2 linked regions of the Gemmata obscuriglobus genome follow. The protein of the gene in region 1 interacts with the protein of each later gene in a pairwise test. Links are inferred from orthologs where the notes say so. Each region holds a gene or a part of one and is shown in the gene's direction. Other genes may lie near its edges. The genes, in order: GobsT_RS36340 and GobsT_RS29920.

Region 1 (6,464 bases):
GCTGGCCTCCTCGAGCAGCGCCGGGTCGGTCTCCTCCAGCAGCTTGAGCGCGGGCCGGACGATGTCGGCGTAGGCGCCCGGGGCGACCCCGGCGCCGGCCAGGGCCAGCGGCACCGGGCGCACCTTCTCGTGGGGGTAGTACTCGGTGTTCGGCCGGGTCTCGAGGATCGCGATCGGGCGGTACCCGACGTAGTCGTTGAGCGCGTTGAGCGCGCCGGCGACGACCCGGTCGGGCTCGTCCCACGGGCCGCCCTGTTTGAGCACCGCCTCGCAGCAGCGGGCGAGGAAGAACGGCCCGAACAGGGTCGCGTCCGGCTGGTGGGCGAGCTGGTCGGCGTGGTGCGCGCGGTACGCCGCGGGCAGCCGCACGAGCGCGGCGTCGAGCGCGGCGCGGGCCTGGGCGGGGTCGCGGAACGCGGCCGACCCGCCGGCCTCCAAGGCGCCGAGTTCGTGGGTGAGCCAGGCCATGAGCGTGCGCCACGGCGCCGCGTCCCCGCTCTCGAAGAGGCGGGCCCCGGCGTCGGCGAACCCCTTCTGGAACCGCGGATCCGGTCGCCCGTCGGAGAAGTTCAGGTAGCCGAGCAGTTTGGCCGGGTCGGTTCTGCGGGACAGTTCGTGAAAGATGCCGTCCATCCGCCGTGCGTTCCTTACTCAGTCGGGCCGGGGCCAGCGCCCCGGAACTCTACCAGCATAAAACAACATCGCGGGGCGCGAAAGCCCCGAAGCGTGCCAATGTGGCGCCGAGTGGTCCATTCTACGCACCGCACGGGCACCCGCGCGGTTCGTCCGGTTCTCCGGCCGAAGCGGGTGCCCGGAACCGGAACCGTGCCCCGATGCGCCTGTCGCTCCGCTACCGGCTGCTGCTCCCCCTGGCGCTGCTCCTCGTCGGGGACGCGGCGGCGACCGCGTGGGCGGCGGCGCACGCGGCCCGGCACGCCGAGCGGCAGCTCGCGCAGCAGCAGTGGGCCATCGTCCGCACCCTCGACGAGCCCCGCAGCACGTTCCCCCTCACCCGGCCCGTGCTGGAGCAGATGCGCGGGTTCTCCGGGGCGCACTTCATGTTCGTCCCGGCCGGCGAGCTGCCGCGCGAAACGGTTTCCACGTTCGGCGAGCCGCAACCGCCCCCGACGGGCGTCCCCCGGGCGGTCCCCGCGACCGCCGCGGACGGCCCGCAGCTCGGGCCGTCCGTGGTGGTCGCGGGGGAGGAGTACCGGTGCCTGCGGGTCGCGCTGCGCGAGCAGCCCCAGCCCCGGCGCGGGGACCTCTATATTTTTTTCCCCGAATCGTTGCGCCGCTCCGCGGTCGCCGACGCCGTCCGCCCGCTGGTGTTCCTGGGCGGCGCGGGGGTGGTCGCGGTGGTGCTCGCGTTCGCGTTCGGGTCGCGCCTGGTGCGCCGGGTCCGCGCCCTCGGCGCCCGCACCCGGCCCATCGCGGCGGGCGACTTCCGCCCGGTGCCTCTGAGCGGCCCCGACGACGAGCTGCGCGACCTCGGCGCCGCCGTCAACGAGATGGCCCGGCGCCTGGCGGCCTTTCAGGAGGAGTTCCAGCGCACCGAGCGGCTCCAGGTGCTGGGCCAGTTCTCGGGGGGGCTCGCGCACCAGCTCCGCAACGCCGCGGCGGGCGCGAAGCTCGCGGTGGAGCTGTTCCTCGCGGAGAACCCCGGCGCCGACCCCGAGCCCCTCCGGGTGGCCCTCCGGCAACTGGCCCGCATCGAATCGAACCTGCGCCAGTTCCTCGCGCTCGGGAAGCCGCCCCAAGCGGAACGCAAGGCGTGCGACCTCGGGGAACTCATCGGCCAGTCCGTGAGCCTGCTGAAGCCCCAGTGCCAGCACGCGGGCACGACCATCGAGTGGGAGCCGGCCGCCGAGCCGGTGGTCGTGACGGGCGACCCGACGCAGCTCGCGCACCTGTTCGGGAACGTCATCGGGAACGCGGTCGAGGCCGCCGGCCCCGGCGGGGCGGTGCGCGTCCGACTGACCCGCGCGTCCGGCGCGGCGCGCGTCGAGGTGAGCGACACGGGACCGGGGCCGCCCCCGGCGATTGCGGAGAAGCTGTTCGACCCGTTCGTGACCGGCAAGGAGCAGGGCATCGGCCTGGGGCTGGCGGTGGCGAAGCAGTCCGCCGACGCGCACGGCGGGCGCGTTGCGTGGGCGCGGGCGGGCGACCGCACCGTGTTCACGATCGAGTTGCCGGGATAGCCCCGCTCCGGCGCGGGCGGAAACGGCTGGCGGTCGCGGCGCCGAACCGCTGGCCGACTCCGGCTTTCCGGACGGCCCGCGCAGTGCGGCCGGTGGCCCGGAAGCCTTATCGGCCCGCGGTCGCGGCTTACTCTGTCAGCTCCCACCGGCACGGGAGCCGATACCAGTTGAGTGAGGCGCCCGGTCGCGCCTCGCACCACCACGCAACGAAGGTCCACATGCTCGCGAGCCGCGTTCAGCACTTCTCCGAGTCCGTGATCCGCGAGACGAGCCGGATCGCCCAGCGGTACGGGGCCATCAACCTGGGCCAGGGGATGCCCGACTTCGACCCGCCGGACGAAATCAAAGAGGCGGCGTGCCGCGCCATCCGCGACGGGTTCAATCAGTACGCCGTGACGTGGGGGATCGCGCCGCTCCGGCAGGCGATCGCGGCCAAGATGCGGGCCTTTAACGGGCTCCCGTGGGCGGACCCCGACGAGCACGTCACGGTGTGCTGCGGCGCGACCGAGTGTATGATGGCCACCATGCTGGCCCTCGTCGACCCGGGCGACGAGGTGGTGATCTTCCAGCCGTTCTACGAGAACTACGGGCCGGACGCGAAGCTCACCGGGGCCACCCCGAAGTGGGTGCCGCTCCGCGCCCCGGCGTGGAGCGGCGGTGACGCTCGGGCTTCCGGGCGACCGGCCGCGCGGGACACGTGGGGCTTCGATCCGGACGAGTTGCGGGCGGCGTTCTCCCCGAGAACCAAAGCCGTCATCATCAACACCCCGAACAACCCCACGGGCAAGGTGTTCAACCGCGCGGAACTCGAGACGATCGCGGGCCTGTGCCGGGAGTTCGACGCGGTCGCGATTTCCGACGAGATCTACGAGTACATCAACTTCACCGACCGGCCGCACGTCAGCATCGCCTCGCTGCCCGGCATGGCGGAGCGCACGGTCACGATCAGCGGGCTGTCGAAGACGTTCAGCGCAACCGGGTGGCGGTTGGGGTACTGCGTCGCGCCGGCGGCGATCACGGCCGGGATTCGCAAGGCCCACGACTTCCTGACGGTCGGCGCACCGCACCCGCTCCAGGTGGCCGGGGCCGCGGCGCTGGGGCTGCCGCAGTCGTACTTCGACGGGCTCCGGGAGCACTACCGGCACCGCCGCGACCTGTTCCTGCCGTACCTGGAGCGGGCCGGGTTCGGGGCGCTGCCGCCCGACGGGGCGTACTACGTCATGGCCGATTTCTCCGCGCTGAGCGACCTCGACGACGTGTCGTTCGTTCGGCGGATGATCGAAACGGTCGGCGTGGCCGGTGTGCCCGGGAGCAGCTTCCACGACCCGAAGGAGTTAGGCCGGAAGTTGGTCCGGTTCATGTTCGCCAAGCGCGACGAGACGCTGCACGCGGCCGGCGAACGGTTGCTCGGGCTGCGCGAGAAGCTAACCGATTAACTCCACCGCGGTCGCGCGAGTTGTCCGCGGAGCGCGGCGCGCGATCGGCCTAAGGGTTAGGCGAAACGCCAACGTAGCAAACGCGTTCGGCAGCCTTGGATTCGCGGCACCTGGCGCGCGTCGGTCACCTTCACACCGCGCTGGACCAAGTTCGGTATCAGTGCCGGTGCGGTTCCGCTGAGGCGAACCAGCCGCGTGTTCGGTTGCACGCGGCGCACACCGACAGCATCACCGGCACCTCGACCAGCACCCCGACCACGGTCGCCAGCGCCGCCCCCGAGCCCGGGCCGTACAACGCGATGGCGGTCGCGACAGCCAGCTCGAAGAAGTTACTCGCCCCGATCAGCGCACCAGGCGCGGCGATGTTATGCGGCACCTTGAACAACCACATCAGCCCGTAGGCGAGCGACGCGTTACCGTACACCTGAATCAGGATCGGAACGGCGATCAACGCGACGTGGAGCGGGTGCGCGAGAATGTTATTCGCCTGAAACGCAAAGATGAGCACCAGCGTGCCGAGCAGGGCCGTCACCGCGAGCGGCTGAAACCGGGGCAGCAGTGTACCCTCGAACCACTCCTTACCGCGTGCCCGAACGAGCGCGACGCGAGCGACCGCGCCGGCGGCGAGTGGCACCACGATGAACACCGCCACGGCGGTCAGCAGCACCTGAAACGGCACGGCCAACCCGGACACGCCGACCAGCAGCCCGATAACGGGAGCGAACAGCACCAGCATGACGAGGTCGTTCACCGCCACTTGCACGAGCGTGTATGCCGGGTCACCGTCGGTCAGGTAACTCCACACGAACACCATCGCCGTACAAGGGGCGGCGGCCAAGATGATGACACCGGCGGTGTACTGCTTCGCCAACTCTTCGCCGATGAGCGGCAGGAACAGCACCTGGAAAAACAGCCACCCCAGCGCGAACATGCTGAACGGCTTCACCGCCCAGTTCACGAACAGTGTGACGGCCAGCCCCTTCGGCCGGCGGGCGACGCCGGCGAGAGACGAAAAGTCGATCTTCATCATCATGGGCACGATCATCAGCCAGATCAGCACCGCGATCGGCGCGTTGATCTGGCTGCCGGACCCGAACTCTAATCCGCGCAGCCCGTCGGTCACGGCCGGCAGGATGCGCCCCAGCAGCACGCCGACGGCCATGCACAGCACGACCCAAACGGTCAGATAGCGTTCGAACGCGCCGAGCCGCTTCGGGCCGGCCGCGATAGGCGCCGGCAGGGGGGGCGTTTCCGCAGTCGTCATGCGTGCTCCGGAGGCGTGCGAAACAAGATCCAGAGTTCAAAGTTGGGGACCGGTTCCGTCAGCTAGGCAGTGTGTCAGAGCGAGGCGAGTAGGTCCTTCACCTTGCGCTCGATGAGGTCGCGAACCTCGCGGTACCGCTCGGGCGGCATCTCCTTGGGGTCGGGAATCTGCCACTCCTCACGCCGCCCGGCGCGGACGTGCGGGCACTCGTCGCCGCAGCCCATCGTGACGGCCACGTCGATGTTCTGGCCGTTGAAGTCGGCGAGCGACTTCGAGGTGTGGGTCGTGAGGTCGTACCCGACCTCCTTCATGAACTCGACCGCGCGGGGGTTCACCCGACCCGACGGCCGCGAGCCGGCGCTGCTCGCCTCCACGCCGGCCCCGCCGTGGAGGCGGGCAAACGCCTCGGCCATCTGGCTGCGGTTGGAGTTCTCCACACACACGAACAGCACACGCTTCTGCCCCGCCATGACGCCCCCTGCGGAAACAATTATCCCACCTACACACGTCAACCAGTCCATACACCCGCTCACGGCCCCTTGACTGCCGCACGGCACCGCCCGGATGCCCGCGTGCTCTCCGCTCAGCCCACGCGCCGCGACGCCCCGTACGTTTCGCGCACGACCGCTTCAATCTTCGACACGACACGCCGCCGAAGCGGCCGAATCGCCACCCTCTTCCATCAGGCAAAGGGCGAGATCCAAAAGAGGGGCGACGCACCCGTTGACCACGCGGTAGAACACGTTGTTACCGTCCCGACGGGCGGCAATCATGCCTGTGTCGGAGAGCCTGACGAGTTGATTTGAGACCGCCTGCGGCTTCATCCCGAGAGCTTTGGCCAGATCGGTCACGTTGGCCTCGCCGCTGCGGACGATGTGATGAAGCAAACGGACGCGCGTGTCGTTGCCAAGCAATTTGAACAGCCCCGCCACTTTCACGCCCTGAACGAATGAAAGAAGGGGCCGGCTCTTCAAGCCAGAACGTGGCGGACAACAATTCTCCGTGACCTCGGTTTTGGTCTGGTGTTTTTGTTGCAATTGTGGTCCCCCTTACACCCCATTTATACACGACATCGTGTATTGGTGACAAGGGCATCTTACGGGTTTTGACGCGCTACCTGTTGATCCCACCGCCGTGTATCATCGGAGCGGTTTCACCCGCTCGTAACCCCCAGGCGTGTATCAATGCTCTCCCGCTCCCTTCTCGCCGCGCTCGCGGCTCTCGCCCTTGTACCCACTGCGCGCGGCCAGGACGGCCCCGTTCGCACGGAGGACGTGATCTACGGGCGCAAATACGGCCTCGCGATGACGATGGACGTGTTCGCGCCGAAGGATAAGGCGAACGGACGGGGCGTCATCTGGTGCGTGAGCGGGGGGTGGTTCTCGAGCAAGGAAACGGTGCCGGCCGCCGGCGTCCGCGTGTTCACCGACCGCGGGTACACGGTGTTCGCGGTGATCCACGGCAGCCAGCCGAAGTTCACGATCCCGGAAGTGCTCGACGACATGCACCGGGCGGTGCGGTTCATTAAGGCGAACGCGAAGAAGTACAACGTGGACCCGGACAAGT
Region 2 (6,600 bases), 1.5 Mb from region 1 along the record:
CGAAGAGGACGTGTACGACGCGAAGACGGTGCTCAGCGTCCCAGCGCTGGTGGTGTTCTTCTTCGTCCTGGCGTTCGGCATCACCACCGCGGTGTTCCTGGTCCTGGCGCCGGCCCGCGTGGACCCGGCGGCGCACCCGCAGGCGCAGGCGCGGAACAAGCCGCCGCTGAACGAGCGGCTCGCCCGCACCGGGCGCGGTAAAGAAATCGATCAGCCGCGGCTCGAACCGCTGAAGCTCCGCGAGGGCGAGTCCCGCGCGATCACGCGGCCCGAACTGAGTGTGAAGGCGGGTAACTCGCCCGAACTGCACCCCGAAGACCTGATCCCGAACAAGGACCAGCACCCGGAACTGTTCGTGAGCGGGAAGGACCGCATCGGCCTCGACAAGACGCTCTCGCTCGGCGACGACGCCCTGAAGGCGCTGTTCAAGTCGTCCGCCCCGCCGATCCCGGCGGACGCTTCCGTCACCGCGGTGACCGGGGCGAACGCGGGCCGCGGGTTCGGCAAGGCCGAAGCGGTGTCGCCGAAGCTGCCCGAAGTGGCGGCCCCGAAGAAGGACGCGCCCGCCCCGCCCAAGGACGCCAAGGGAGGCAAGTCGTGATTCGCGGTTCGCGATTCTCGCCCGTTGCCGTACTCGCGGCTCTCGCGGTTGTGTGCGTGCTGCCGGTGCCGGCTGCGGCCGGTCCCGACGGCGTCGTGCCCGATCACGACCGGCCGCGGAGCAACAAGTACGAGGCGCGGATCGACGAAATGATCGGCGCCCAGGTGCCGCTCGAGGTCGCGTTCCGCGACGAGGGCGACAAACCGGTCACCCTGCGCGAGTGCATCGGCGGCAAGCCCACGATTCTGGTGCCGGTCTACTACCGGTGCCCGATGCTGTGCAGCGAAGTGCTGAACGGCCTGGTAAAGGCTCTTCGCGACATGCGGGAGAAGCACAACTACCTCGTCGGTCAGCAGTTCAACGTCGTCACGGTGAGCATGGACCCGAAGGAGCACGGCGGGCTGGCGACGGAGAAGAAGGCCGCCTACGTGGGCGAGTACGGCGACGAACGGGCCGCGAACGGGTGGCGGTTCCTGACCGGCACCAAGGACGCGGTCCAGGTGCTGCTCGACGGCGTCGGGTATCGGTTCGAGTTCGACAAGATGCTGAAGGAGTACAACCACCCCAGCGCGCTCATCATCCTGTCCCCGGAGGGGAAGGTGACGCGGTACTTCTACGGCATCGGTTACGACAAAGAGTACCCGGTTGAAGGCCCCGAGGTGGTCGGCCCGAACGGTAAGACGACCCAGCCGACGACCACCCTGAGGCTGTCGCTGCTCGAAGCGGCCGACGGGAAGGGCGGGTCCCTCGCCGAACGGGTGCTGATGCTGTGCTACCGGTACGACCGGCTGCACCAGGGGTACTCGCTGAACGTGCTGCGGGTGGTCCAGCTCGGCGGCATCGTGACGCTGGTGCTGGTCGTCGGCGGGGTGTTCCTGGCGCTGAACCGCGAGAAACTGCTCGGCGTGTTCCTCCGCGACGCCGTGCCTTACGTACTGGGCCTGATCGTTATGCCGTTCTTCGGGCTGGTCGCGCTCATTGTCGCGTCGCCCGACGCGGCCCTGAAACTGTCTCCGAAATTGTTGGTGCCGTACTACGTCGTTGCGGGCGGCGCGCTGTACGCCTGGCACCGCTCGCGGGCGCGGCTCGCCGCGGCAGCGCCGGGCGGCTCGAATCCCACACTGCCCCCCGAGGGGACCGCATGAACCTGTTGCCGTTAGTTCCCGAGCGGGCCTCCACGCTGGCGGACCAGTTCGAGTTCCTGTTCTGGTACATGTCCATCACGATGGGCCTGGTGGGGCTCGGCGTGTACGCCGCGCTCGCGTACTTCTGCGTCCGCTACCGCCGCGGGCAGGGGACCGGCTCCACGCCGCGCATCCTCGGCTCCACCCGGCTCGAGCTGACCTGGACGATCATCCCGCTGTTCGTGTTCCTCACCTTCTACGCCTGGGGCGTGATGGTGTACGACCACCACACCCACGCGCCGGCCGACGCCGAAGAGGTGTTCATCATCGGCAAGCAGTGGATGTGGAAGGCCCAGTACGCGAACGGCCAGCGGGTCATCATCGGCGGGAACCCCCGCAACATGACCGAAGCCGAGCGCAACTCGATCGGCAAGCTCGTGCTGCCGATCAACCGCCCGGTGAAGCTGACCCTGACGTCCGAGGACGTGATCCACGACTTCGGGGTGCCCGCGTTCCGCTCGAAGGTGGACGTGCTGCCCGGCCGGTACACGAGCGTGTGGTACCAGCCCACCAAGCTCGGCGAGTACCACATTTACTGCGACCAGTATTGCGGCACGTGGCACTCGCTGATGGTCGGCAAGATCGCGGTGGTGCAGGAGGACGAGTACCGGAAGTTCTTGCAGGGCTACGAGCCGCTGCAGGGCTCCGACAACCCGGTGGACGGGTCGCTCGCCCAGCAGGGCCAGCAGCTCTTCCTCAAGCTCCAGTGCATCAACTGCCACAGCGCCGACGCCAAGGCCCGGGCGCCGGTGCTGGAGGGGCTGTACGGCAGCACCGTCCCGCTCGCCGGGGGCGGCAAAGAGGTCGCCGACGACCACTACATCATCGAGTCGATCCGCCGCCCGCGCCTGAAGCAGGTCGAGGGGTGGGAGAAGATCATGCCGGCGTACGACGAGAGCCAGGTGTCGGCCGACGAGATGAACGCCCTGGTGGCGTACATTCGCAAGCTGGGCCGAGGCCAGACGCCGAAGAACAACCAGCAGTTCCCGCCGCCCGTCGGGGCCCCGACCACGCCGACCGAACGCGGAACGACCTCGCCGGAGAAGAAGTAAATGAGCACCGTCGTAACGCACCGCGGGCCGGCCGCGGCCCCGGTCCCGCCGGAGCCGGCGGAGCAGCCGGTCAACTACCTGAACGTGTCCCACACCATCTGGTCGTGGCTGTTCACCGTCGACCACAAGCGGATCGGGATCCTGTACCTGATCTCGATCTCGGTGTTCTTCGCACTCGGCGGGTTCTTCGCGGCCCTGATCCGCGCGAACCTGGTCACCCCGACCGGGGCGATCATGACCGAGGACGCCTACAACCGGGCGTTCACCGCGCACGGGGTGCTGATGCTGTTCTTCTTCCTCATCCCGGCCGTGCCGGCGGTGATGGGGAACTTCTTCATCCCGCTCATGGTCGGGGCGAAGGACCTGGCGTTCCCGAAGCTGAACATCGCGAGCTGGTACGTGTTCATGATCGGGGCCACGTGCTCCGCGTGGGCCGTGCTCGCGGGCGGCATCGACACCGGCTGGACCCTGTACCCGCCGTACAGCACCCGCGCGGCGCAGTCGGTGGTCATCCCCGGCGTGATGGGCGCGTTCATCTCGGGCTTCAGCTCGATCATGACCGGGCTGAACGTCATGGTGACCGTCCACAAGATGCGGGCGCCCGGCCTGACGTGGGGCCGGCTGCCGCTGTTCGTGTGGTCGCTGTACGCGACCAGCCTGATCCAGCTCCTCGCGACGCCCGTCGTGGCGATCTCGCTGGTGCTGCTCATGGTCGAGCGGGCCTGGGGCATCGGGATCTTCGACCCGAGCATCGGCGGCGACCCGCTGCTGTTCCAGCACCTGTTCTGGTTCTACAGCCACCCGGCCGTGTACATCATGATCCTGCCGGGGATGGGCGTGGTGAGCGAGATCCTCACCTGCTTCAGCCGCAAGAACATCTTCGGGTACCACGCGGTGGCGTGGTCCAGCATGGGCATCGCGGTGGTCGGCTTCCTGCTGTGGGCGCACCACATGTTCGTCGCGGGGATCAGCTTCTACGCGGCGCTGCTGTTCAGCCTGCTCAGCATGCTCGTGGCCGTGCCGTCGGCCATCAAGGTGTTCAACTGGGTGGCGACCCTGTACCGCGGGTCGATCACGTTCCACGCGCCGATGCTGCTGTCGATCGGGTTCCTGGTGCTGTTCACCATCGGCGGGCTCACGGGCCTGTTCCTGGCGACGCTGGGCACCGACATCCACCTGCACGACACCTACTTCGTCGTGGCCCACTTCCACTTCGTGATGGTGGGCGGGATGGTGCTGGCGTACATGGCCGCGGTCCACTTCTGGTGGCCGAAGATGACCGGCCGGATGTACTCCGACTGGTGGAGCCGGGTCGCCTCGATCATCATCATCGTCGGGTTCTTCCTCACGTTCATCCCGCAGTTCGTGATGGGCTACCACGGGATGCCGCGGCGGTACCCGAACTACCCGGCCGAGTTCCAGTTCTACCACGTGATGTCCACCGCGGGCTCCAGCATCCTGGGCCTGGGGTACCTGCTGCCGGCGATCTACCTGCCGCTGTCGCTGTTCTTCGGGAAGAAGGCCGGCGCGAACCCGTGGAGCGCCACGGGGCTGGAGTGGCAGACGCAGAGCCCGCCGACGGTGCACAACTTCGACGCCACGCCGGTCGTGGTGTGCGGGCCGTACGAGTACGCGATCGGCGTTGACCAGATGGGGCGCGGGCTGCCGGAGCCTCCCGGCTCGATCGACGATCCGGCGCATCGGAGCGGCACCACCGGGCCCGAAGGCCCCATGAAGAAGGAGACCGAAGTTGTCGGCTAGCACCCACTCACCGGTGCTCAAGCACCACTTCGAGGATCTCGGCCAGCAGCACGCGTGCGAGCGGCTGGGGATCTGGATGTTCCTGACGACGGAGATCCTGTTCTTCGGCGGGCTGTTCGCGGCGTACACCGTTTACCGGATGTACTATCCGGCGGAGTTCGTGTTCGCGAGCTCGTACCTGAACCGGACCTTCGCGACCGTGAACACCATGCTGCTGATCACCAGCAGCTTGACGATCACGCTGGCGATCCGCTCGGCCAAGCTGGGCGACCGCGCGGCGGTGATCCGGAACCTGCTCATCACCGCGGCGCTGGCGTCCGCGTTCATGGTGGTGAAGGGGTTCGAGTACAACAACGACTTCGAGGAGCGTTACGTCGCCGGGGCGCCGTTCCGGGTCGAGTACGACAAGGCTGTGACCAAGCTCGCTCCGCTGAGCGACGCGGACGCCGCTAAGTTCGTAAAGGACAACCACGCGAACAAGCACCCCGAGATCCAGCACTGGGCGGCGCAACTCGCCCTGCACAACCGCGAGGGCGTGGGCCACGGCGCGCTGGACCCGGGCAAGGTGCAACTGTTCCTGTGCTTCTACTACATCATGACGGGCATCCACGGCATCCACATCATCATCGGGATCGGGTGCATCCTGTGGGTGGCGTGGGAGGCGTGGCGCGGGACCGTGCCGCCGGAGAACTACAGCACCGTCGAGGTGGTGAGCCTCTACTGGCACTTGGTCGACGCGATCTGGCTGTTCCTGATGCCGCTGCTGTACCTGGCCGGCGCCGGGGCGCACCACTAACGCTCCGATGTCGATTGGGGGGACAAGGCTCTGCGCAGTCCCCCCTCCGTAAGCCGCCCAGCAGCGGGACCGCGCAGAGCCTTGTTCCGCCTCACAACACGCACGCGATCCCGACCGGGGTTCTTCAATGTCGCACCCGAACACGTCCGCCGACCCGAGCGACCCGCACGGCATCCGCGCCAGCGCGGACGGCACCGGACTCCTGCTGACCGTTTTCGCCGCCGTGGTGGCGCTCTCGCTCGCGAACATCGGCCTCTCGACCAGCATCGGGCCGGGCAAGTTCACGCTGCCGATGCAGTTGCTGATCGGCACCATCCAGGCCGGCCTGGTGGCATACTACTTCATGCACCTCCGGCACGGCGACAAGGTGGTGATCCTCACCGCGCTGTCCTCGCTGTTCTGGATGGGGATCATGTTCGTCCTGTTCCTGGGCGACTACATGACCCGCCAGTATGTTGTGACCGGCTGACGCCGGAAGGACCGGATTCCGATGACGGCTCGACACACGGGGCGGGGGCGGTTTCGGGTCGCGGCACGTGCCGCGCTGCCCGTGGCGGCCCTCGCCCCGGTGCTTTTAATCGCCCTCACCGCCGGTTGCGGGAAACAACCCGAGTACCCACCGAACTTCACGTTCCCTTCGCGCGCCGACCGGCTCGTGCTGAAACTGCCGGACAAACCCGCGGCGGCGGTCAACGACCCGAATCGTCGCAACGACGAGATCGCCGCTCTTGATTCGTTGGGCGGCAAAACCGCGGACCCGGTCGGGCTCCCGGCTGACGAGCGGGCGAAGGTCGAGGCGTTCCTCAAGACCACGTTCGGCACGCCCGCGGCCCCGACGGTTGTAGCCGAGGGTGAAGCCGTGGCCCGCCTCAAACTGACGGCCGCGCACCTCGCCGAAGGTGGCAAGCTGTTCCGTGCGAAGTGTCAGCAGTGTCACAACCTTGCGGGCGATGGTCGAGGGACATCCAGCGCGACGATCCCGTTCCCCCGAGACTACCGCCAAGGCGTCTTCAAGTTCGTGACGGGCAACGCGAGCGGGAAGCCACGCCGCGCCGATCTCGTTCGCGTGATCACGGACGGGCTCGCGGCCACGCCGATGCCGTCGTTCGCCCGGCTTCATGAGGGCGAGCGGGACCTGTTGGCCGGATACGTTACGTACCTCGCGGTGCGCGGGCAGGTCGAGTTCGAGGGGCTCCGGGCTTTAGC

The links.
Region 2: the proteins of GobsT_RS36340 (region 1) and GobsT_RS29920 interact in binary tests that used the Escherichia coli proteins (3 or more experiments, as listed by UniProt). The link is inferred for Gemmata obscuriglobus from one-to-one orthologs.

What each region holds. Positions count from the first base shown.
Region 1 is NZ_CP042911.1:8,763,048-8,769,511, forward strand. Bases 1,663-4,525 are described here. They hold GobsT_RS36340 (pyridoxal phosphate-dependent aminotransferase), read left to right. Parts: upstream 1,663-2,416; coding sequence 2,417-3,634; downstream 3,635-4,525. Other genes in these bases: GobsT_RS36335 (sensor histidine kinase), read left to right, coding at 1,663-2,198; arsB (ACR3 family arsenite efflux transporter), read right to left, coding at 3,792-4,525. Outside these bases: GobsT_RS36330 (hypothetical protein), read right to left, coding at 1-633; more of GobsT_RS36335, read left to right, coding at 834-1,662; more of arsB, read right to left, coding at 4,526-4,898; GobsT_RS36350 (arsenate reductase ArsC), read right to left, coding at 4,973-5,368; GobsT_RS36355 (ArsR/SmtB family transcription factor), read right to left, coding at 5,528-5,935; GobsT_RS36360 (alpha/beta hydrolase), read left to right, coding at 6,083-6,464. UniProt on the Escherichia coli protein: Shows aminotransferase activity with methionine and histidine as substrates, and to a lesser extent also with phenylalanine.
Region 2 is NZ_CP042911.1:7,250,437-7,257,036, reverse strand. The notes cover bases 2,219-5,217. They hold GobsT_RS29920 (cytochrome c oxidase subunit I), read left to right. Parts: upstream 2,219-2,837; coding sequence 2,838-4,598; downstream 4,599-5,217. Other genes in these bases: GobsT_RS38275 (cytochrome c oxidase subunit 3), read left to right, coding at 4,588-5,217; coxB (cytochrome c oxidase subunit II), read left to right, coding at 2,219-2,837. In the rest of the region: GobsT_RS29935 (hypothetical protein), read left to right, coding at 1-601; GobsT_RS29930 (SCO family protein), read left to right, coding at 598-1,746; more of coxB, read left to right, coding at 1,743-2,218; more of GobsT_RS38275, read left to right, coding at 5,218-5,394; GobsT_RS29910 (cytochrome C oxidase subunit IV family protein), read left to right, coding at 5,522-5,863; GobsT_RS29905 (c-type cytochrome), read left to right, coding at 5,885-6,600. UniProt on the Escherichia coli protein: Cytochrome bo(3) ubiquinol oxidase is the terminal enzyme in the aerobic respiratory chain of E.coli that predominates when cells are grown at high aeration.